3 linked regions of the Methylomagnum ishizawai genome follow. The protein of the gene in region 3 interacts with the protein of the main gene of each other region in a pairwise test. Links are inferred from orthologs where the notes say so. Each region holds a gene or a part of one and is shown on either strand. Other genes may lie near its edges.

Region 1 (6,619 bases), 160 kb from region 3 along the record:
TGTGCGCGCGTACAAAATCGCGAACCAATTGGGAACCATGAAAAGTTGCGTGATCCACCAATAGGATCAAAGGCTTCTTGCGGCCGCGGATAACCTGCTTGAGGAAATCGATGAACACGGCACCATCAATGCTACCCTCCTTGAGGGAATACTGTAGGGTTCCCTTCGCGGTCACTATCGACATGACATTATAGCCGTCCCTTTTCATGCAAACTTTTACGGTGGGCGTTTGTCCCCGCTCCCCCCAGGTCCGTCCGTAGCGTGTTCTAATGCCTACCCCGGCCTCATCCTGAAACCCGATGTCGGCCCCAAGTTTTTCGGCAAGCCTTTGAATTTTAGGGAATTTTGTATCAAGGAAGCATTCTATTTCCCGGTTATCCCGTTCGGAATCCTGGTATTCTGGTCTTTGCGGAGTGAACCCGAGTTTCTTAAGATGAAGCCTGACCGTGGACTCGCTGACCGTGACGGCAAATTCCCTTTTTAGCAGTTCGGCCAGTATGCCGCAGGTCCAGAGATTCGTATCGTATTCGAAGTCAATAGGGGTATGGCTAAGAACGACATGTTTGAGCCATTCGTCCATCTCGTTACTGACCAAAGGGGTTGCTCCTGGGGGCATATCGCTTTTCAGAGCCTCGAAACCGCCTGCGTCGTATTGGTTAAGCCAGCGGTATATGCAGTGACGATTGAAATTGTAGGCCTTGGCGATTTCCTCTGGGCCATGGCCTAAGACTCGAATAGCGTTAACGGCCATCACACGGATATAGTACATAACATCATCCGGGATTTTCCTACCATCCTTCAACCAATCTAGGTTCATGACGCGCCTCGCGGTTTTTTATATTATATAAAAACTATTTAGACAAATAGTTTCGATGGAAGTTTATATGTCTCTTAGACATTATTAAAAACCACTAACTTAGTTGGTATCATAAAAATAAATATTTTTAATTACGTGATATGTTTTCATACGAAACTGCAAAACAAGATGAAAGGACGTTTCTCAGCTTGACGAGTTTGACGGTCCAAGAGTTTTCTGAGCTATGCGTCTTATTCGGAAGGCATTGGAACGAGTTCACCAAGCAAAGCGAGAGGAATCCCGGCAAGGGAGGACGACCCCATGCGCTGAAAACCATGGAGGATCGCCTGCTTTTCATCCTTTTCTACCTGAAAACCTACCCGCTCCAGGAAGTCATTGCCTATTCCTTTGGTATTAGCCAGGGGGCCGCCAATATTCTGATCCATCAGTTCAGCCATATACTCAAACTTGCCTTGCAGGAAGGCGGTTTTGTCCCGCCAAGGTTAACCGATGAAATGTTGGAAAGACTCAACCAGGAACATCCTCAAGACTACGGCATAGACGGCACCGAAAGGCGTATTGTCCGGCCCTCCAACGCGGATGCGGAAAGGGGAGTTTATAGCGGTAAAAAAAAGCCCACACCCTGAAGAACAACCTGGTTGCCGGTCTGGAAGATATGCAAATCAAGGGGTTGAGCGGAACCCACGAAGGGAAGAAGCATGATAAGAAAATCTGCGACGAGGAGGGTATCCTCTTGCCGGAAGGCAGCGATCTTTACCGGGACACCGGGTTTCAAGGCCACGAAATGGAAGGGGTGAATATCCATCAACCCAAGAAGAAACCGCGCGGCGGGGAACTCACGGATGAAGAAAAGGAAAACAACCGCCTGATTTCCAGTATCAGAGTCGTTGTTGAGCATGTGATCGCCGGGGTGAAACGTTGCCGGATTGTGAAGGACGTGTTCCGTAATACCTTGTCAGGATACGACGACGATGTGATGGAACTGGCCTGTGCGCTACATAACTTCAGGAGTTATCAGCGCCGCGTTTCCTACTGAGCGCCAGGAAACGGAATAATAGTCATATCGGCCTTTAGTCCGGTCATTCTTCGGCCATAGATAACCAGAATCTATGGGTTCACATCCTGATTCACAGATAGGCCATCTGATGATGGTTGAGACGTTTGCCATGCCGGATTTCAGCATGAGTTTGTGAATCTACGTAACAATTGGGTTTTTAATAATGTCTCTTGATTAATTCTGGCACCTATATGTCCAATTATCGACGTGCGTTCATCCCTGGCGGCACTTGGTTTTTCACCGTGAACTTGTTGCAGAGGCGTGGTAATAACTTGCTAGTGAGCGAAATCGATTTGTTACGTGCCACGGTGAAGAATGTGAGGAACCACCACCCTTTCCAAATAAATGCCTGGGTTGTCTTGCCTGAACACCTGCATTGCATTTGGACCCTGCCGCCGGGGGACAGCGATTTCAGCACCCGTTGGCGGTTGATCAAAAGCGGGTTTTCGAGGGCACTCCCGAAAACCGAACGCCGTTCCGAAGTCCGCCAAGCGGCGGGGGAGCGCGGCGTATGGCAGCGGCATTATTGGGAACATGCGATCCGCGACGACGCCGATTATGAACGCCATGTGGATTACGTGCATATGAACCCGCTCAAGCACGGTTGGGTGCGGCGGGTTTCGGAATGGCCTTATTCGATATTCCATCGGTATGTGGAGAAGGATATTTATCCCATGGATTGGTGCGGCGATGGGAGTATCTCGGTGGCGGGCGATGATTGAAAACCGTCCGATTACGCTGTCGCTAATCGGACCTACGCGGGCTAAGTTGACGACTAGCCCCGGAGGGTTCGCGCCCAGCAATGAACTGGTCGTCGTCACCGGCAATATCGTAGGAACCATCACGGCGACCAGCGCGGCGGCGGTGATCGGTTCCGCGACCAGCGCCTACGCCAAGAGCTACGCCGGATTGTTCGTCGTCGATAACGGGGTGGACAGCGCCCTTTTCAAGTTCGTCTCGTCTGCTTCCGACGCCACGGTCAGCGCCACGGAACTTACCCTGGTTGGAACCTTGCAAGGCACCGCGTCGACCGCGTTATCGGACTACGCCTTCGGAACCTGATTCCGGGAGCGTGCGGGCTCGGCGGAACGGTTCCGCCCAACAACCTCCCCAGAAACAAAAAAGGCGTCCCCCAGGACGCCTTTTTGATTGCCAAGCCGGAAGCGGCGGGATCAGCCGTGGCGGTAGTGCTTGCGCAAGGGCTTGACCACCTGCCAATCGGTTTCCAGCCCTTCCGGGAACACCACCAAGTCGCCCGGCACGATCCGTACCGGCTCGCCGCCCACCGGCGTCACGATGATCTCGCCTTCCAGCACATAGGCGGTTTCGGTTTCGTCGAAATCCAGCGGGAATTCCGAGACTTCCTTTTCCCAGATCGGCCAGTGGGAAACGCCCAGTTCCTTCAAACGGGCTTCGCTGAGATTTTGTTCGATGCTGATTGCGCTCATGGATGATCCGAGGTGTGGTTGAGGAACGCGGATTGTAGCCGTTTTGTTTGAACGGAGCTTTACGCCGCCTTGTCGGTGGGGACGGTCCCGTCCCGGTCGGCGAACAGCCGCAGGCGGCGGGGTTGTAGATAAACCCGGCTGCCCCGGCCCAATTCCTCGCGGTTGTAGCGGTCCCTGGCGAGCTCCACCTCCACGATGCCGTGGCCGTCGTCGCGTTCCAGTTCGACGCGGACGGTCGCGCCCAGGGGCCGGATATCCAGCACGGTGGCGGGGATGGCGCTCTGGCCGGGGTTGTCCCGGAGGATGTCGATTTCGTGCGGGCGGGCGTAGAACACCGCCGAATCCCGGTGTTCCGGGTCGCCCGGCAAGGCGAGCTGGGCCTCGCCGATCTTGGCGTGGCCGTCGTGGACCCGGCCATGGAACAGGTTCACATCGCCCAGGAATTGGTAGACGAAGGGCGTGGCGGGATGGTCGTAGACCTCCTCGGGCGTGCCGATCTGTTCGATCCGGCCCTCGTTCAGCACCACCACCCGGTCGGCCACTTCCAGCGCCTCCTCCTGGTCGTGGGTCACGAACACGCTGGTGACGTGCAATTCGTCGTGCAGGCGGCGCAGCCAGCGCCGGAGTTCCTTGCGGACCTTGGCGTCCAGGGCGCCGAAGGGTTCGTCCAGCAGCAGCACCTTGGGTTCCACCGCCAGGGCGCGGGCCAGGGCGATGCGTTGGCGCTGGCCGCCCGACAACTGGGCCGGATAGCGTCCGGCCAGCCAATCGAGTTGCACCAGTTCCAGCAAGCGATGTACCTTGGCGCGGATTTCTTCTTCGGAAGGCCGCGTCTCCTTGGGCCGCACCCTAAGGCCGAAGGCGATGTTCTCGAACACGGTCATGTGCCGGAACAGCGCGTAGTGCTGGAACACGAAGCCGACTTCCCGGTCCCGCACATGGCGGTCGGTGGCATCCTCGCCGTGGAACAGGATGGCGCCGGCATCCGGGGTTTCCAGCCCGGCGATGATGCGCAGCAAGGTGGTCTTGCCGCAACCGGAGGGACCGAGCAGGGCGACCAGTTCGCCGCCCTCGATGTGCAGGTTGACGTTCTTCAGCGCCTTGAACCGGCCAAAGGCTTTTTGGATGTCGCGGATTTCGATGCTCATGGGCGGTGGCTTTCCGTGGGAGGGGATGGAGTGGTTCAGGTGCGGTGGATTTCGTGGCGCAGATGCCATTCCAGGAAGGTCTTCGCGGCCAGCGTCACCAAGGCCAGCAGCGCCAGCAGCGAGGCCACGGCGAAGGCGGCGGCGGTGTTGTATTCGTTGTAGAGGATTTCGACGTGCAGCGGGATGGTGTTGGTCAAGCCGCGGATATGGCCCGACACCACCGACACCGCGCCGAATTCGCCCATCGCGCGGGCGTTGCAGAGGATCACGCCATACAGCAAGCCCCATTTGATATTGGGCAGGGTGACATGCCAGAAGGTCTGCCAGCCGGAAGCGCCCAGCACGATGGCGGCTTCCTCCTCCTCGCTGCCCTGGGATTGCATCAAGGGGATCAACTCGCGGGCCACGAAGGGGAAGGTCACGAAGATCGTCGCCAACACGATGCCGGGCACGGCGAAGATCAGCTTGATATCGTGGTCCTGCAACCACGGCCCCATCCAACCCTGCAAGCCGAACAACAGCACATAGATCAAACCCGACACCACCGGCGACACCGAGAACGGCAGGTCGATCAGGGTGATGAGGAGGCTTTTGCCGGTGAACTCGAATTTGGCGACGCACCAGGCGGCGGCGATGCCGAACACCAGGTTCAAGGGCACGGAGATGAAGGCGGCGATCAGGGTCAGGCGGACGGCGGCGAGGGCGTTGCGGTCGCCGAGCGCGTGCCAATAGGTGGACCAACCCTTGGCCAGGGCTTGGCTGAACACCACGGCCAGCGGCATGAACAAAAAGCCGACCAGGAACAGCAAGGCGGTCGCGGTCAGGAGCCAGCGGACCCAGGCGGGTTCGCCCCGGGTGCGGTGGGCGGCGGGGTTGGCGGAAGCGGGCAGGGCGAGCGCGGACATGGGGGAATCCTCGGGAAACGGGCGGATCAGGTGCGGCGCAGTTGGCTCCAGCGCTGCAAGGCGTTGATGCCGAGCAGCAGCGTGAAGGAAACCACCAGCATGGACACGGCCAGCGCGGTGGCCCCGGCGTAGTCGTATTGCTCCAGCTTGGTGATGATGAGCAGGGGGGTGATTTCCGACACCATGGGGATATTGCCCGCGATGAAGATGACCGAGCCGTATTCGCCCACCGCCCGGGCGAAGGCCAGGGCGAAGCCGGTCAGCAGGGCCGGCAGCAGGGCCGGGAAGATCACCAGCCGGAAGGTCTGCCAGCGGCTCGCGCCCAGGCTGGCGGCGGCTTCTTCCAGTTCGGCCTCGAAATCCTCCAGGATCGGCTGCACCGTGCGCACCACGAAGGGCAGGCCGATGAAGGTCAGGGCGAGGACCACGCCCAGCGGGGTGTAGGCGATCTTGAGGCCCAGGGGTTGGGTCAGGCTCCCGATCCAGCCCTTGTTGGAATACAGCGTCGCCAGCGAAATACCGGCCACGGCGGTGGGCAGGGCGAAGGGCAGGTCCACCAGGGCGTCGATGAGCTTCTTGCCGTAGAAGTCGTAGCGCACCAGCACCCAGGCCACCAACAGCCCGAACACGGCGTTGATGAGCGCCCCGGCCAGGGAAGCGCCGAAGGTCAGCTTATAGGAAGCCAAGACCCTGGGTTCGGTGATGACCGACCAGAAGCCGGACCAGCCCAGCGTTCCGGCCTTGAGGAAGGTGGCGGACAGGGGGATCAGCACGATGAGGCTCAGGTATAGCACCGTGAATCCCAGGGTGATGGAAAAACCGGGCAGGACGCCGCGTTGCTTCAGCATGGTGGTATCGGGGACGGTGGCGGTAGATGCGGCGAACTGTAGCAGGCGGTTTTTATGCGATGAAAGAATAAGTGGCGATACCTTGATGCTTTTTGGTTATAACAATGCCGGTTATAGCGGAGGGACGGCCAATAAAATGGCCCGCGCCGCGGGCCTAACAGGGATGTCTGGTGTCACCGGCGTCGCGGGGCCGGGATGGCGCTGGGGCATGCGCCGGTTGGGGCGGGGATCAGGTGCCGCCGGCCGAGACCAGGGCTTCGATATCGTTGGCCGCCCGCTGCATATGGCCGAGGATGGTGCCCGACTCGGCTTCCGGCTTGCAGACCACGGTCAGGATGGCTTCGGGACCGGCCTGGGTCATCAGCACGGAACCGGCCTTGCCCGCGACCAGGACTT
Region 2 (6,764 bases), 3.5 Mb from region 3 along the record:
AGGCCGGATTATCGCGCCGCACTTCCAGGCGCAGGGCGATGCATTCGCGCTCCAAGGCCAGGGCTTCGCAGCGCTGCACCAAGGCGGCCCCGATGCCGCGCCGCAACCAAGCCGGATCGACGGCATAGGAATAAAGGCGGGCCAGCGAGGTGCCGGTGTGAAACAAGGTCGTGGCATAACCGCACACCGCGCCCCCTTGCTCGTAGACCAGGGTGGCGGCATTGGCCTTGGTCAGCAGGTAGCGGAAATTGCGCCGGGAAATCCGGTCGGTCTCGAAGCTGGTGTTCTCGATGCGGACCAGGGTTTCCAGGTCTTCCAGACGGGCGGGACGGATCATTCGGCACCGCGCTCCCGCTCCCCGGCCAGCCATTCCACCCGCCAGCGGCCTTGCCGCCCGACCGCGAGCCGCTCCCACAGCCAGGGCAAAGCGGCCCGCAATTGCTCCTCCAATTGCCAGGGTGGATTGATGACGATCATGCCGCTGCCGTTGAGGCGGAACGGCGCGTCCGGCAACACCGAGAATTCCGCCAGCAGCACCTTGGGAATCTCCAGCTTTTTGAAGCGGCGCAGGAAATCGTCCGCCGTGGCGCGGTCCTGGATCGGATACCAAATGGCGTAGATGCCGGTGGCCCAGCGCTTGTAGCCTTCCTTCACCGCTTGCAACAAGCGCTTGCGCTCGTCCTTGAGTTCGTAGGCCGGGTCGATATGGACCAAGCCACGGCGTTCGGGTGGCGGCAGCAGGGCTTTCAAACCTTGGTAGCCGTCCAGATGCTCGACCCGGACTTGGCGGTCGCCCGCGAATTCGGCCTCCAAGAGATGGACTTCGTTGGGATGGAGTTCGCACAGGGCCATGCGGTCCGGGTCGCGCAGCCAGGGCCGGACGATGCGCGGCGAACCCGGATACCAGCGCAGTTCCCGGCCCGGATTGGTGGCGCGGACGGCGTCGAGGTATTCGCGGACCCCGGCGGGCGGATTGGGCTCGTCCCATAGCCGCGAGATGCCGGTTTCGTGTTCGCGGTTCTTGCGGGCCATCTCCGCATGGAGGTTGTAGCGGCCAGCCCCGGCATGGGTGTCGAGGTAGAAAAACGGCTTGTCCTTGTGGAGCAAGGCCCGCACCAGGCAGCACAGGGCGAGGTGTTTGAAGACATCGGCGTGGTTGCCGGCATGGAAGGCGTGGCGGTAACTGAGCATGGGCGGGTGTCGGCGACAGGGGAAACACGCTTTCGACGCGGTTCCTGTGGTAAAAAACGCCGCATTATAACGCCGGGGCGGACGATCCGCCGTCCGGCCCCGATTCCGCTTGGACCGCGCCCATATCCATGAATCCCTTCCTGTACAAAGCCCATCCCCTGCTCCACCGGCTGATTTCCCTATTGCTCGACCCCGCCGGCACCACCCCGGCGGACGCGCTGGCCCTGGCCGCCCTGATGTTCGGACTCAACCTGCTATGGGTGCCGGCCTTGCTATGGGCGGCGCTGAAAACCGACAGGCTCCGGCTGTCCCTGCCGCTGGCCTATGGTTTGGCCCTGCCCGCCTGCTCGCTGTATACGCCCATGCTGTTGACCGTGGTCGGCGACGTGGCCGCCCATGGTTTCAGGTTCCAGGAGCGCTTCCTGCTGGTGTTCGCGCTGTTCGTGGTGTCGCAGACCCTGGCGGGGCTTTATGCCTTCGCCCTGCGCCACCGGCCCAGCGGCTATCCCGCCGGCCTGATGGCGGGCGAAACCATCGCGCTGTTCATGCTGTTGTATTCGCTGGTGATGGCGGCGGGTTTGCTGGGGCTGGACGCGGTGTTCGGGATTTTCCGGGGGCTGTAGGGCGGAACCCGCCCGGTTATGCGGATTGGCGGGGTGGCGGCGGTGTAGGCTGCTGTTCCACCCGCTCCAGCGCCGGGTCGAGGCAAGCCCAGCCAGGGGCGCTCGCGGCCCAAATATTCATGCCGGGACGGAGCGACGACGGATCGTCCAGGTTGCCGATACGCACCACCCGGAATTGGGGCCGGCCTGAGGATTGCGCGAAGAGCTGCGTACCGCAAGCCGGGCAAAACTGGCGTGTGACCGTGTTGCCGCTATCGGCCTGCTTGGTATATGCCGAGAGCGTCCCCGCGACCACCAGCGCCTCGGCGGGCACCATGGCGTTCACGCTGCCATTCGCGGCGAGGTGCTGGCAATCGCGGCACCAGCAAACCCGGACCGCCAGGGGTTCGCCCACCAGCGTGAAGGTGACGGCACCGCATAGGCAGCGCCCGGTTCTTTCGATCATTCAAAACCTCCTTTCGGTTAAACCAGACATCGACCCAACCCGGATGGATGGCGGCGGAATCCGGGGCATTGGGGTTTTCCAGCGGCCTATCTTCTCCCATCCCAAGGGTTTTATCTTAACCCCTCACAAAACGTGCTTTAGAAAAGCGATGCCAACCCCCAAAAAACCCAAGGTCGTAATCACAAAACTGGCTGCCGTATAAATCTTCCAGTGGGTCTTGTTCCAAAAATCCGGGTCAAACGCGGCGATGACAAAAACCGTGGGGTTGGCGAAACCGCCAATCGCCACACACCAGCACGCGAACACGGGCAAATCGACGCCCGCGCCGTAAAAGGCCAAATTAAACAGCGCCATCAGGGCATAATCGACGTGCGCCCTAATCATGGTTTTATAATCGACCAAGAATTTTTTATCTATGCCCTCTATCGGAAACCACCGGGCAAAGGTCATCAGCCACGCCGACGTGATTAATGCGGCCATACACAGCACCGCGCCCACCAATAAAATTGCCATCAATCCGCCCTTTTAATTAGAGTTTATCCAAACCATGAACCACCGACCGATTCGGCAAGATCACCGCCGCTCTTCCAACACCCGCGCCGGACTATTGAACGCCAAGCCCTGGTTATAGGTGCTGTTCACCATCAAGGCTTCGACCACCGGCGCGGACACCGGCGCGTCGCTTTCCCATTCCACCAGGAAGCTGGCGCTGATGCCACCGCTCCGGTCCGATTCCTTGACGATGGCCTCGGTGGACGCCATCGGCCTGAGGGTCTCGGCCTGCCGGAGATAGGCGCGCACCAAACTCCCGGTGGCACCGTAATAATCGATGCGCTTCAAGCGGATGGCATGGCCGCGGTCGGTGTTGCGCAGGCTCAAGGTGGCGGTCAAATTCAAATTCAAGCCCTTGTCGCCATAGGGCACTTCGGAATACACCGGCACATACAGCAACTGCCCCCGCACCATGGCCGGAGCCTCGGCCCCCGCCGACAGCGGCGCGGCCAATACCACCCAGGCCACGGCGGGCCGGAACCAGCTAGGCATCTTCATCGCGACCTCCAAAACCGGGAAAACCCGCACCATCACGGCACCAAACCGCCGATTTGCCGGAAGCGCTCGCGCACGCCGGGCAAATGGCGGCGGCTGACCTCCAACAATTCCGCCACGCCGACCAAACGCATCCCCATGCCGCCCTCGGGCAGCTTGTGCAAACCCTCGACCCGGTCCACCGCCACCAGGGCGTTGCGGTGGATGCGGATGAAACTCTCGCCGAACTCCCGTTCCAAGGACACCAGCGAATCGTCCAGCAAAGCCTCGCCCTCGTCGAAGCGCACCGTGGTGTATTTGTTGTCGGCCCGGAAATAGGCCACCGCCGCCAAGGGCACCAAGCGCAATTCGCCATGGCGGTAGACGCACAAATGCCTGCGGGCGGGCCGGCGCTCGGGCGGCAGGGCTTCGGCCAGCTTGCTCCAGGCTTCGCCGGTGAAGCGCTTGGCCTTGGACAGGGCGGCTTCCAGGCGCTGTTTGCGCACCGGCTTCAACAAATAATCGATGGCGCTCAGCTCGAAGGCGTCCACCGCGTAATCGTCGTGGGCGGTGGCGAACACCACGGCGGGCGGCTCGGCCAGCTTGGAGATTTCCCGCGCCGTGGCGATGCCGTCGAGCCGGGGCATCAGGATATCCAGGAACACCAGGTCGGGCGCGGCCTTGGCGATCAAGCGCAATGCCTCGCCGCCATCGCCGGCCTCGCCGACGATTTCGGTGGCGGGGTCGATTTCCGCGAGCAGGCCGCGCAGCCGGTCGCGGGCCGAGGGTTCGTCGTCAACGAGGAGGATTTTCATGTCCCGCACCTTGGTAGGGAATGACGATGCGCACTTGATACCGGCCATCGGCTTGGCTGGTATACAAACGGGCGCGGTTGGGGAAACAGCTTTCCAAACGGGCCTGTAGGTTCTCCAGGGCCACGCCGTTGCCGGGCCGGGAGCGGCGGACCACCTCTTCCGGCAAGCTGTTGAGGATGCTCAGCACCAAGCTGCCACGGGCCAAACGGCCCTGGATTTCGATTTTGCCGCCATTCAGGGCGGGTTCGATACCGTAGCGGATGGCGTTCTCGACCAAGGGTTGCAGGCTCAGGGGCGGCAGCAAGGCGTCGCCCGGCGCCTGCCGCATATCCCAGGCGACCTTGAGCCTCGGTCCCAGCCGGTATTGTTCTATCCCTAGATACTGGCGGGTCAGGGCGATTTCCTCCGACAGCGGCACCAGCTTGCCGGTTTTCTTGAGGATGGCCCGGAACACCTCGGCCAAATCCAACAGCAATTCCTCGGCGGTGGCCGGTTCCTTGCGGATCAGGCTGGCGATGGTATTGAGGCTGTTGAACAAAAAATGCGGCTGGACCCGCGCTTGCAGGGCGTCGAGCCGGGCGATGGATTCGGCCCGGATTTGCGAGCGCCAGCGCGATTGCACATATTGGTGGCGCAACCAAGCCAGGGTGACCAGGGCGCTGATGGCGAGGATGCGCCCATAGAACGCCCAGGGTTCCAGCCCGGTGCCCTCGGGATAGCCGATCCGCGCCAGCCCGGCCTGGGCCACGCCGCCGACCGCCAGCGTCACCAGCAATACCGTGGCGAAGGCCGCGGCCCCCGCCCGGAACGCCCGCCACGCCCCCAGCCAGCGCCGCATCGCGCACAACAAGGCCGCGCTCAGCCAGGCGATCCAGGCGATGAACAAACCGCGCAGCCCCACCTCGGTGAGGAAATCGTAGCGCGGCGAAAAATCGGCCAGGGCCAGCACGAAGGCCAGCAACAAACTGCCCAGGATCAGCATGAAGGCCGTGGTCAGGGAACAGAAATCGGGCAGGAACGCTTCGGGGGTTTTCATCTCCGCCGCCTTGGGCCTCGGGGTGGACACAGACAGCGGGAGGCTCCAACAAATATGGGCCGGCTGTCAATCAATATGAACGGTCCCGTTCCGGGACACAGCCTCAACCGGGGGCGCGCAGGCGCCATGCGGTCTCGCCCAGGGCGGTCAAGCCCCGCGCCCGGAGCGCCGGACTATCGGCCAGGGCATCGAGGACTTCGAGCGCGTCGATGGCGCGGCGCGGACCGTACAGGCGTTCGACCTGCGCCGCCGGGGTGGAGAATGGCGGTCCCTGCATTTCCCCGGCGGGATAGTCCAAGGCGATCAGCAGGATGGGCGCGGCCGCCGGGACCAGGGCCAGTAGATGCTCGGCGTAGGCGGGCTGGCGCTCGGGCGGCAGGGCGATCAGCGAGGCGCGGTCGTACACCGCGCCGATGGCGGGCAGGTCGGCGGGGGTGAGCGCGAACAAATCGCCCTGGTACAAAGTGATGCCCCCGGCCTCGAACACCCGCAGCGGGCCGCGCTCGGCGACGCGGGGTTCCAGGCCGTTCTCGGCGAAGAACTGCCCGACCGCCAGGGCGCTGAGTTCCACCCCCACCACGGGATGGCCCAAGCGCCGCAGATACACGAGGTCCAGGCTCTTGCCGCACAGGGGCACGAACACGGCACACCCCGCCGGGGCGTCCAGGGCGGACCAATGGCGTTCCAACAAGGGGTTGACGCCGTCGAGATGGAAGCCGATTTCCTGGTTTTGCCAGCGGTCTAGCCAGAATTGTGGGTCCATGGGGTTGATCTCCAAAGTTCGGGGGACGGACGGGGCGTATCGGCAGCAAGTTTCAGCTTACTGTGCCGAGCAATAATACAAAACCCCCGTGGGAACTGTTTCATATTCAAAACTTCCAAAACCAGTGCCGCGCTTCGATCCGAGGAATATCAAAAGCCAAATCCGCTTAAACCGCTAATATATATAAAACCGACCCCTTTGGTTATAAGCTCGCGGCTACCGGCCCAGGCCGATGGCCGTTCCGCCGCGCAGGTCCACCCGCTTCCCATGCCAATAGCCCGCTCACCCGCCATGCCACCCCCACCCCATCCCCCAACCTTGGAGACTTGCCGCCCGACCCTGGGCATCGCCCTGGTCATCGCGCTGGCCTTCGCCGTCTTCGCCCTGCTGAGCCACACCTGGGTTTCCCGGCTCGGCCAGGATTGGTACGACTATCACCACAACGCCCTGCGCGCCGCCCGGCAGTTGGAGAAAATCCGCACCGCCTGGGATTACGGGGGGTTCGTCCACCACTTCAAGGAGTGGATCCTCCACCGCGATCCCGGCGATTACGACCGGGCCGGGGCCGCCTTGCAAGCGCTCTACGCCGCCATCGACGGCTACGACCGGCTCAAGCCCGATGCGGAGGAACGCGCCGACCTGGACCAACTCCGCATCGGCGTGGACCAGTACGCCGCCCGCCACCGCCGCTCGGGCCTGCCGGAAAACCGCGGACTCCCGCCGCCCGAACTCGCCCAGCGGGTGGGCGTGCCGGACCGGGACCCGCTCGGCGCGGCCATCGCCCGGCTCCAAACCCACATGGACGACCAAGCCACCCGCCAGGATGCCAAGCTGGCCCACAGCCTGGACCGCCTGGGCACCTTGA
Region 3 (6,575 bases):
GACCGGGCACCGCCGTGGGCCGCTTGGTGCCGGGGTAGCCATACAGCTTGCGCTGGAATTTGAAATGGGCGTCGTCCGGGTTGGCGAAGCTGAGGCTGTTGCCCTTGACCCGTTGGTGCGGGGCCAAGCCATGATCCGGCAGGACGATGAGCAGGTAGGGTTTGCCGCCCGCCGTGGTGCCGCTGGCGTTGGCCAGGCTGATCCCGGCCGGCTCGATGGGGCCGACCACCAGGTTGATCGCCCCGTGGAAGGTTTTCTTGGCGCTACGGTTGTGAAGGGTGACCGGGGCGTCGTAGGTGTCGGTGTCCGGGTTGTAGGCGGGAACCCCGATGCTGAGGCCGATCTGCGCGCCCAGCGGAGTGCCCAGGGCGGGTTTCCGGGCTGTTTGGGACCAGCCCGCGCCGGGCCAGGCCAGGCTCGCGCAGAGTCCGACGAGGGCGGGCAGGGAATGGAAGCGATGGCATTGCCGGGGCATGGGCTTTCCTCCTGGGAGTGGAATCGAACTCGTGGGCCGGGAGGCCCGCGCCAAAAAAAGCCGGTCCAAGCTGGGGGAAGCCTGGACCGGCAAGCATGAACAAACGACACACCCAAGGGGTGTGCGGATCGAGGTTAGCAGAAGGCGTGCCGTCCGCCCCGGAATAAAAAATCCCAATGGAATCAGTGGTCCGCCGCCCGGCGGGAGGCGCGGGCACGGCGGGATGGTGGAATTGCACAAGCGCTATCGGGGGCTTGGAACCCGCGGGGGTGGATGCCGCCCGCCCGGTTTAAGGGGCGGGGGGCCGGTAGAGTCCCAGCGTCTGGATCGAGCGCAGCACCGCGTCGGGCAGCAAATAACGGGCGCTCAGTCCTTGGGCGAGGGCGGCGCGGATGCGGGTCGCCGAAATCTCCAATTGCGAGACCTCGATGAAATGGACTCCGCCACAAGCCCGCTCCCTGAGCGGCCTGGGTTCTGGCACGAGGCGTTGGTCCAGCCAGGCCCGCAGTTCGCCGGGGAAATCGGGTTCGGCGCCGGGCCGCCGCATCACCGCGATATGGGCGAGGCCGGGCAAATCCCGCCAGCGGTGCCAGCGGTGCAGTTGGAGGAAAGCGTCCAGCCCGAGGATCAGGCACAAGGGTTTCCCGGCCCCGATCTCGGCCCGGATCGAGGCCAGGGTATCGACCATGTACGAGGGGCCGGGCCGTTCCAGTTCGCGGGTATCGATGCGGAAGCCAGGTTCGGCGTCGGCGAGCGCGGCTTCCAGCAGGGCGAGGCGCTGCGCCGGGGTCGCGCCCGGCGTGTCCCGGTGCGGCGGGATTTGGCAGGGTACCAGGCGGATCTGGTCCAGGCCCAGGATTTCCTTGGCTTCCAGCGCGGTGCGGAGGTGGCCGTAATGGATGGGGTCGAAAGTGCCGCCGTAGATGCCGATCATGGGGGGTTCGCAAAGGCTGGGATGGGTGGGGCGGCAAATTTCCGCGTGGGCCTGGTTAATCTATAGTTCCATGCCTAACTAAATCATTCGCGATATTAATAGGGGGGAATGCCATGAAACTCATCCGTGTGGGGTGTGTCGCTACGCTGTTGGGTTGGTCGGGCCCGCCGCTTTCCGCGCTGGCCGACGAATCCCCGGACAACCGGCGGACCAAAGGCTCCAATCCCCAGGAAATGGTCAGCCGCCTCGAACTCCGCTACGAATACCTGGACCTGCCCGCCGGGGAGTATCTGAACCAGTTGTATTTCCGGGGCGATTACGCGTTCAACGAAAAAATGGCGGTCGGGGTGCAACTGCCGGTGGCCTTCGGTGGCGACGAAACCACCGGCACCCAATCCGGGATCGGCGACATAGCCATGGGCGGGCGGAACAAGCTCACCTTCGGCGAATCCATGGCCTGGATCACCGGGGTGGACCTGTGGTTCGACACCGCCAGCCATGGGACGCTGGGGGCGGGTTGGAACCAGGTCGTGCCCAACATGGCCCTGACCTATTGGCCCAATCGGCGGCTGCTGGTGTGGGCCATGTACAAATACACCGGCTCCTTCGGCGATGGCCGGGACAAACCGCCGATCAGCGAATCCTTGATCCAATCGGGCGGGCTGTATAACTTCCCCGGCGGCTATTGGCTGCTGTTGACCCCCGGCGTCGCGCTCAACCACGAGGAAAGCGACCAGGCCAGCCTGTTCCTGGAGGGCGAGGTCGGCAAGGTGGTCGCGCCGGGGGTGGAACTCTGGATGCGGGGCGGCGACCATCTGTTCGGCATCGGGCGCGACGAGCGGATGGGCTGGAAGGCCGAAACCGGCATCCGCTACCTGTTCCATTGAGCGCGGCTCAGGCCCGGACGTGGCCGTCGCCCAGCACCACGAACTTCAGCGTGGTCAACCCCTCCAAGCCCACCGGCCCCCGGGCGTGCAACTTGTCGGTGGAAATGCCGATCTCCGCGCCCAGGCCGTACTCGAAGCCGTCGGCGAAGCGGGTCGAGGCGTTCACCATCACCGAACTCGAATCCACTTCCCGCAGGAAGCGGCGGGCGCGGCCATAGTCCTCGGTGACGATGGCCTCGGTGTGCCGGGAGCTATGGCGGGCGATGTGGTCCATCGCCGCGTCTAAATCCGCCACCACCCGGATCGAGAGGATGGGCGCGAGGTATTCGGTGTCCCAATCTTCCTCCGTCGCCGGGATGCAGTCCTCGATCAGCCCGCGGGTGCGCGGGCAGCCGCGCAGTTCCACGCCTTTCCCGCGCAATTCCGCGGCCAGTGCCGGCAGCAGGCTGGGCGCGACGCCCTCGGCGATGAGCAGGGTTTCCATGGCGTTGCAGACGCCATAGCGCTGGGTTTTGGCGTTCAGGGCGATCCTGATGGCCTTGTCGGGGTCGCAGCGGTCGTCGATGTAGACATGGCAGATGCCGTCCAGGTGCTTGAGGATGGGGATGCGGGATTCCTCCATGATGCGCTGGATCAAGCCCTTGCCGCCACGCGGCACGATCACGTCGATGGCGTGTTCCAGCCGCAGCATCGCGCCCACGGCGGCCCGGTCGGTGGTTTCGATCAGTTGCACGGCGTCGGCGGGAAGCCCGGCGGTTTCCAGCCCTTGGCGGATGCAGGCGGCGATGGCCTTGTTGGAATGGATGGCCTCGGAGCCGCCGCGCAGGATGCAGGCGTTGCCGGATTTGAGGCAGAGCGCGGCGGCGTCGGCGGTGACGTTGGGGCGCGATTCGTAGATGATGCCGATGACGCCCAGCGGCACCCGCATTTTCCCGACCTGGATGCCGGAAGGCCGGTAGGTCAGTCCGGTGATTTCGCCCACCGGGTCGGGCAGGGCGGCGATTTCGCGGAGGCCCTCGGCCATGGTTTTGACGCGCTTTTCGTTGATGTCGAGGCGGTCGAGCATGGCGCTGTCGAGGCCGTTCCGGCGGCCCGCGGCGAGGTCTTTTTGGTTCTCGGCGATGAGGAACCCGGCTTCGGCTTCCAAGGTGGCGGCGATGGCGATGAGGGCGCGGTTCTTGGCGGCGGTTTCGGCCCGGCCGATCAGGCGGGAAGCGGCGCGGGCGTTGTGGCCGATGGTTTCGATATAGGTTTGGATGGATTCGGTCATGGCTGGAGGGTGGGATTATTGCTCGATGGATTCAAGGGTATACGGATGTCGTTGTGCTGGAAATCCGGGGCAGTTTGATTCGCCGCGCTCGACGAGGCGTCATAGGTTTTCCTCTGGAACGGACCATCCATTGGTTTCCAAAGCCGCGATACGAAGCCCGATGGCTGCCTGCGATGAATATGTGCCCCATGGAATTAACTCCTATGCCGGATTATGAGTGGAGCCGATCCGAAACCGCTTTCCCAGGCGGGGCCGCCACACACAGGCACACCGCCAACAATGCCTCCCAGGCCTCCCCCACGCCAGCGCCCTTGATGACCCGGTCGGCCTCCGCCGCCAACAACAAGGCGCGATGCACCGTGTTCCGGTCCAGCCGCCGCAGGGCCAGTCCCAGGGTTTCCTTGCGGTTGTCCCAGACCTTGAGCTTGGCATAGGCCGAGTCCTGGGAAGTTCCGCCCGCGACTTCCCGCAGCAGGGCCGCGACCAGACGGATATCCCGGCCCAGCGCCCACAGCGCCACGGCGGGGGCCACGCCTTCGGCCTTGAGCCCCATCAGCACCCGGTAGGCTTTTCCGGCCTGTCCGCGCAGGACTTCCTCGGCCAGGTCGAACACATCGTAGCGGGCGCTGTTCGCCACCGCCTGGACGATCTGCTCGTCGGTCAGCTTGCCCCGGCCATGCAGGATGTGCAGTTTCTCGATTTCCTGGGCGGCGGCGAGCAGGTTGCCCTCGGTGCGGACGGCGATGAGGCGCAGCCCGGAGTGGTCGGCCAAGAGTCCCCGCGTACTGAGGCGGCGGTCCAGCCAGCGCAGGAGTTTTTCGCCTTCCAACGGCCAGACCTGCATCACCGCGCCGATCTTGTCGATGGCTTGGCACCACTTGGCCTTCTGGTCGGCGGCGGCCAGCTTGGCGGTGCTGACGACCAGGATGGCGTCTTCCGGCGGGCGCTCGGCGTAGCGCAGCAGGGCGGCGCTGGCGTTCTTGTCCGGTTTGGCGGGGATGCGGAGGTCGAGCAAGCGCCGCTCGCCGAACAAGGAAAAGGCGTCGGTGGCCTCCCGCAGCAAGGCCCAATCGAAACCGGCGTCGGCGTAGAACAATTCCCGGTCGGCATAGCCCTGGGCCTTGGCGGCTTGGCGCAGGGCGTCGGCGGCCTCGGTCAATTGCAGGGGCTCGTCGCCGCTCAGGAGGTAGATCGGCAGCAGCTTGCGCTTGAGGTGTTCCTCCAACTGTTCGGGATAGAGTTTCACGTCGGGTTCGCCGTTTTGCGCTGCTGCCGGAGGGTGTAGGACACCTGCCGCAGCAGGGTCCGGGCGGCTTCCTTCTGCATTTCCTGGCGGTACATGTCTTCTTCGTAGCCCTGGCCCAGCGGCGTGGTCTGGTCGTTGAAGTAGTCGCGGCGGATTTCGAGTTCCTGTTGCGGGATCAGGATTTCGCCCTTGGGGCTGCGGACATCGTAGACGACCCGGTAGGTCAGGTCGAAGGTGTTGGCGCGGCCTTGCTGGCTCAGGGTGATGGGGCGGCGGGTGTGGGCGGCCGAGGTGATATGGACGACCGCGCTGGCGAGTCCCGGCGTCGGGGCCAACGCGCCGCCGAGGTTGTTCAGCGTCTGGTTGAAGTCGCCATAGAACGGGTTCTTGTTGGTGATGCCGGAGAGGTAGAGCGTGTTTTCGAGCTTGGTGCCCGGCATTTCGCCGCGCAGGTGCCAGCCGCAAGCGGCCAGCGCCAGGGCGGCGGAGAGCGGAGCGGCGAGGCGGAGCCGTCGTGCCATGGGCCTATACCACGATGTTGACCAGCTTCTTCGGGACCACCACGACCTTCTTGGGCGGCTTGCCCTCGGTGAAGCGCTGGACGTTGGCGTCGGCCAGGGCGGCGGCTTGGATGGCTTCGTTCGGCGCGTCCACCGCCACGGTGATCTTGCCGCGCAGCTTGCCGTTGACCTGGACCACGTATTCGAGGCTGTCCTGGACCAGGGCGGAATCATCCCATTGCGGCCAGGGCGCGGTGGCGATGGTGTCGGCGTGGCCGAGTTCGGCCCACAGATGTTCGGCGATATGCGGCACGATGGGCGCGAGCATCAGCGCCACCAGTTCCAGGGCTTCCTGGCGCAGGGCGCGGCCTTGCGGGCTCGAATCCTCGAATTTGGCGAGCGCGTTCAGGAGTTCCATATTGGCCGCGATGGCGGTGTTGAAGGTGAAACGCCGCCCCATGTCGTCGGTGACTTTGCGCAGGGTTTCGTGGACTTGGCGGCGCAGGGTTTTTTGGCCTTCGTCCAGCGTGGTTTGGTCCAAAGCCGGGGCCGGGCCTTCGTTGACATGGGCCGCGACCTGCCGCCACAAGCGCCGCAAGAAGCGGTACGCGCCTTCCACCCCGGAATCCGACCATTCCAGCGATTGCTCGGGCGGGGCCGCGAACATGGTGAACAGGCGCACGGTGTCCGCGCCGTAGCGCTGGACCAGATGCTCGGGATCGACGCCGTTGTTCTTGGATTTCGACATCTTCTCGGTGCCGCCGACCAGGACGGGAGCGCCGTCGGCTTTCAGCGTGGCCCCGGTGATGCGGCCTTTGTCGTCGGTGCTGACATCGACCTCGGTCGGGCCGACATAGGCTTTCTTGCCGTGTTCTTCACGGTAGAAGGTCGGGGCCACGACCATGCCTTGGGTCAACAGGTTGGCGAAGGGTTCGTCGCATTGCACCAGCCCGGCGTCGCGCAGCAGTTTGTGATAGAAGCGCGAATACAGCAGGTGCAGGATGGCGTGTTCGATGCCGCCGATGTATTGGTCCACCGGCAGCCAATAATTGGCCCGCTCGTCGAGCATGGCCTCGCCATTGTCGGCGCAGGCGTAGCGGGCGAAATACCAGGACGATTCCATGAAGGTGTCGAAGGTGTCGGTTTCGCGCCGGGCGGGTTTGCCGCACTTCGGGCAATCGACGTGGACGAAGGATTCCAGCCGGGCCAGGGGCGAGCCGATGCCGGTAATCTCCACGCCCTTGGGCAGTTCCACCGGCAGTT

What was found.
Region 1: the proteins of K5658_RS18730 (region 3) and K5658_RS19465 interact in binary tests that used the Escherichia coli proteins (3 or more experiments, as listed by UniProt). The link is inferred for Methylomagnum ishizawai from one-to-one orthologs.
Region 2: the proteins of K5658_RS18730 (region 3) and K5658_RS02715 interact in binary tests that used the Escherichia coli proteins (3 or more experiments, as listed by UniProt). The link is inferred for Methylomagnum ishizawai from one-to-one orthologs.

What each region holds. Positions count from the first base shown.
Region 1 is NZ_AP019783.1:4,311,233-4,317,851, reverse strand. What follows is about bases 2,427-5,261. They hold K5658_RS19465 (sulfate/molybdate ABC transporter ATP-binding protein), read right to left. Parts: upstream 4,471-5,261; coding sequence 3,382-4,470; downstream 2,427-3,381. Other genes in these bases: cysW (sulfate ABC transporter permease subunit CysW), read right to left, coding at 4,506-5,261; K5658_RS19470 (cupin domain-containing protein), read right to left, coding at 3,047-3,322; K5658_RS19475 (hypothetical protein), read left to right, coding at 2,643-2,936; K5658_RS19480 (REP-associated tyrosine transposase), read left to right, coding at 2,427-2,596. Also shown: K5658_RS19495 (IS630 family transposase), read right to left, coding at 1-817; K5658_RS19490 (helix-turn-helix domain-containing protein), read left to right, coding at 958-1,443; K5658_RS19485 (transposase family protein), read left to right, coding at 1,473-1,853; more of K5658_RS19480, read left to right, coding at 2,066-2,426; more of cysW, read right to left, coding at 5,262-5,375; sulfate ABC transporter permease subunit CysT, read right to left, coding at 5,402-6,220; K5658_RS19450 (roadblock/LC7 domain-containing protein), read right to left, coding at 6,453-6,619. UniProt on the Escherichia coli protein: Part of the ABC transporter complex CysAWTP involved in sulfate/thiosulfate import. Responsible for energy coupling to the transport system.
Region 2 is NZ_AP019783.1:619,099-625,862, forward strand. The notes cover bases 2,222-5,201. They hold K5658_RS02715 (LytR/AlgR family response regulator transcription factor), read right to left. Parts: upstream 4,101-5,201; coding sequence 3,342-4,100; downstream 2,222-3,341. Other genes in these bases: K5658_RS02700 (GFA family protein), read right to left, coding at 2,222-2,259; K5658_RS02705 (hypothetical protein), read right to left, coding at 2,383-2,772; K5658_RS02710 (DUF3124 domain-containing protein), read right to left, coding at 2,833-3,309; K5658_RS02720 (sensor histidine kinase), read right to left, coding at 4,081-5,136. In the rest of the region: K5658_RS02685 (GNAT family N-acetyltransferase/peptidase C39 family protein), read right to left, coding at 1-337; K5658_RS02690 (23S rRNA (adenine(2030)-N(6))-methyltransferase RlmJ), read right to left, coding at 334-1,191; K5658_RS02695 (hypothetical protein), read left to right, coding at 1,320-1,814; more of K5658_RS02700, read right to left, coding at 1,831-2,221; K5658_RS02725 (thiopurine S-methyltransferase), read right to left, coding at 5,240-5,899; K5658_RS02730 (PAS domain S-box protein), read left to right, coding at 6,191-6,764. UniProt on the Escherichia coli protein: Member of the two-component regulatory system BtsS/BtsR, which is part of a nutrient-sensing regulatory network composed of BtsS/BtsR, the low-affinity pyruvate signaling system YpdA/YpdB and their respective target proteins, BtsT and YhjX.
Region 3 is NZ_AP019783.1:4,154,001-4,160,575, reverse strand. Bases 1,436-4,226 are described here. They hold K5658_RS18730 (glutamate-5-semialdehyde dehydrogenase), read right to left. Parts: upstream 3,567-4,226; coding sequence 2,304-3,566; downstream 1,436-2,303. Other genes in these bases: holA (DNA polymerase III subunit delta), read right to left, coding at 3,778-4,226; K5658_RS18735 (hypothetical protein), read left to right, coding at 1,523-2,296. Also shown: K5658_RS18745 (PKD domain-containing protein), read right to left, coding at 1-475; nadD (nicotinate-nucleotide adenylyltransferase), read right to left, coding at 765-1,409; more of holA, read right to left, coding at 4,227-4,812; K5658_RS18720 (LPS-assembly lipoprotein LptE), read right to left, coding at 4,809-5,333; leuS (leucine--tRNA ligase), read right to left, coding at 5,338-6,575. UniProt on the Escherichia coli protein: Catalyzes the NADPH-dependent reduction of L-glutamate 5-phosphate into L-glutamate 5-semialdehyde and phosphate. The product spontaneously undergoes cyclization to form 1-pyrroline-5-carboxylate.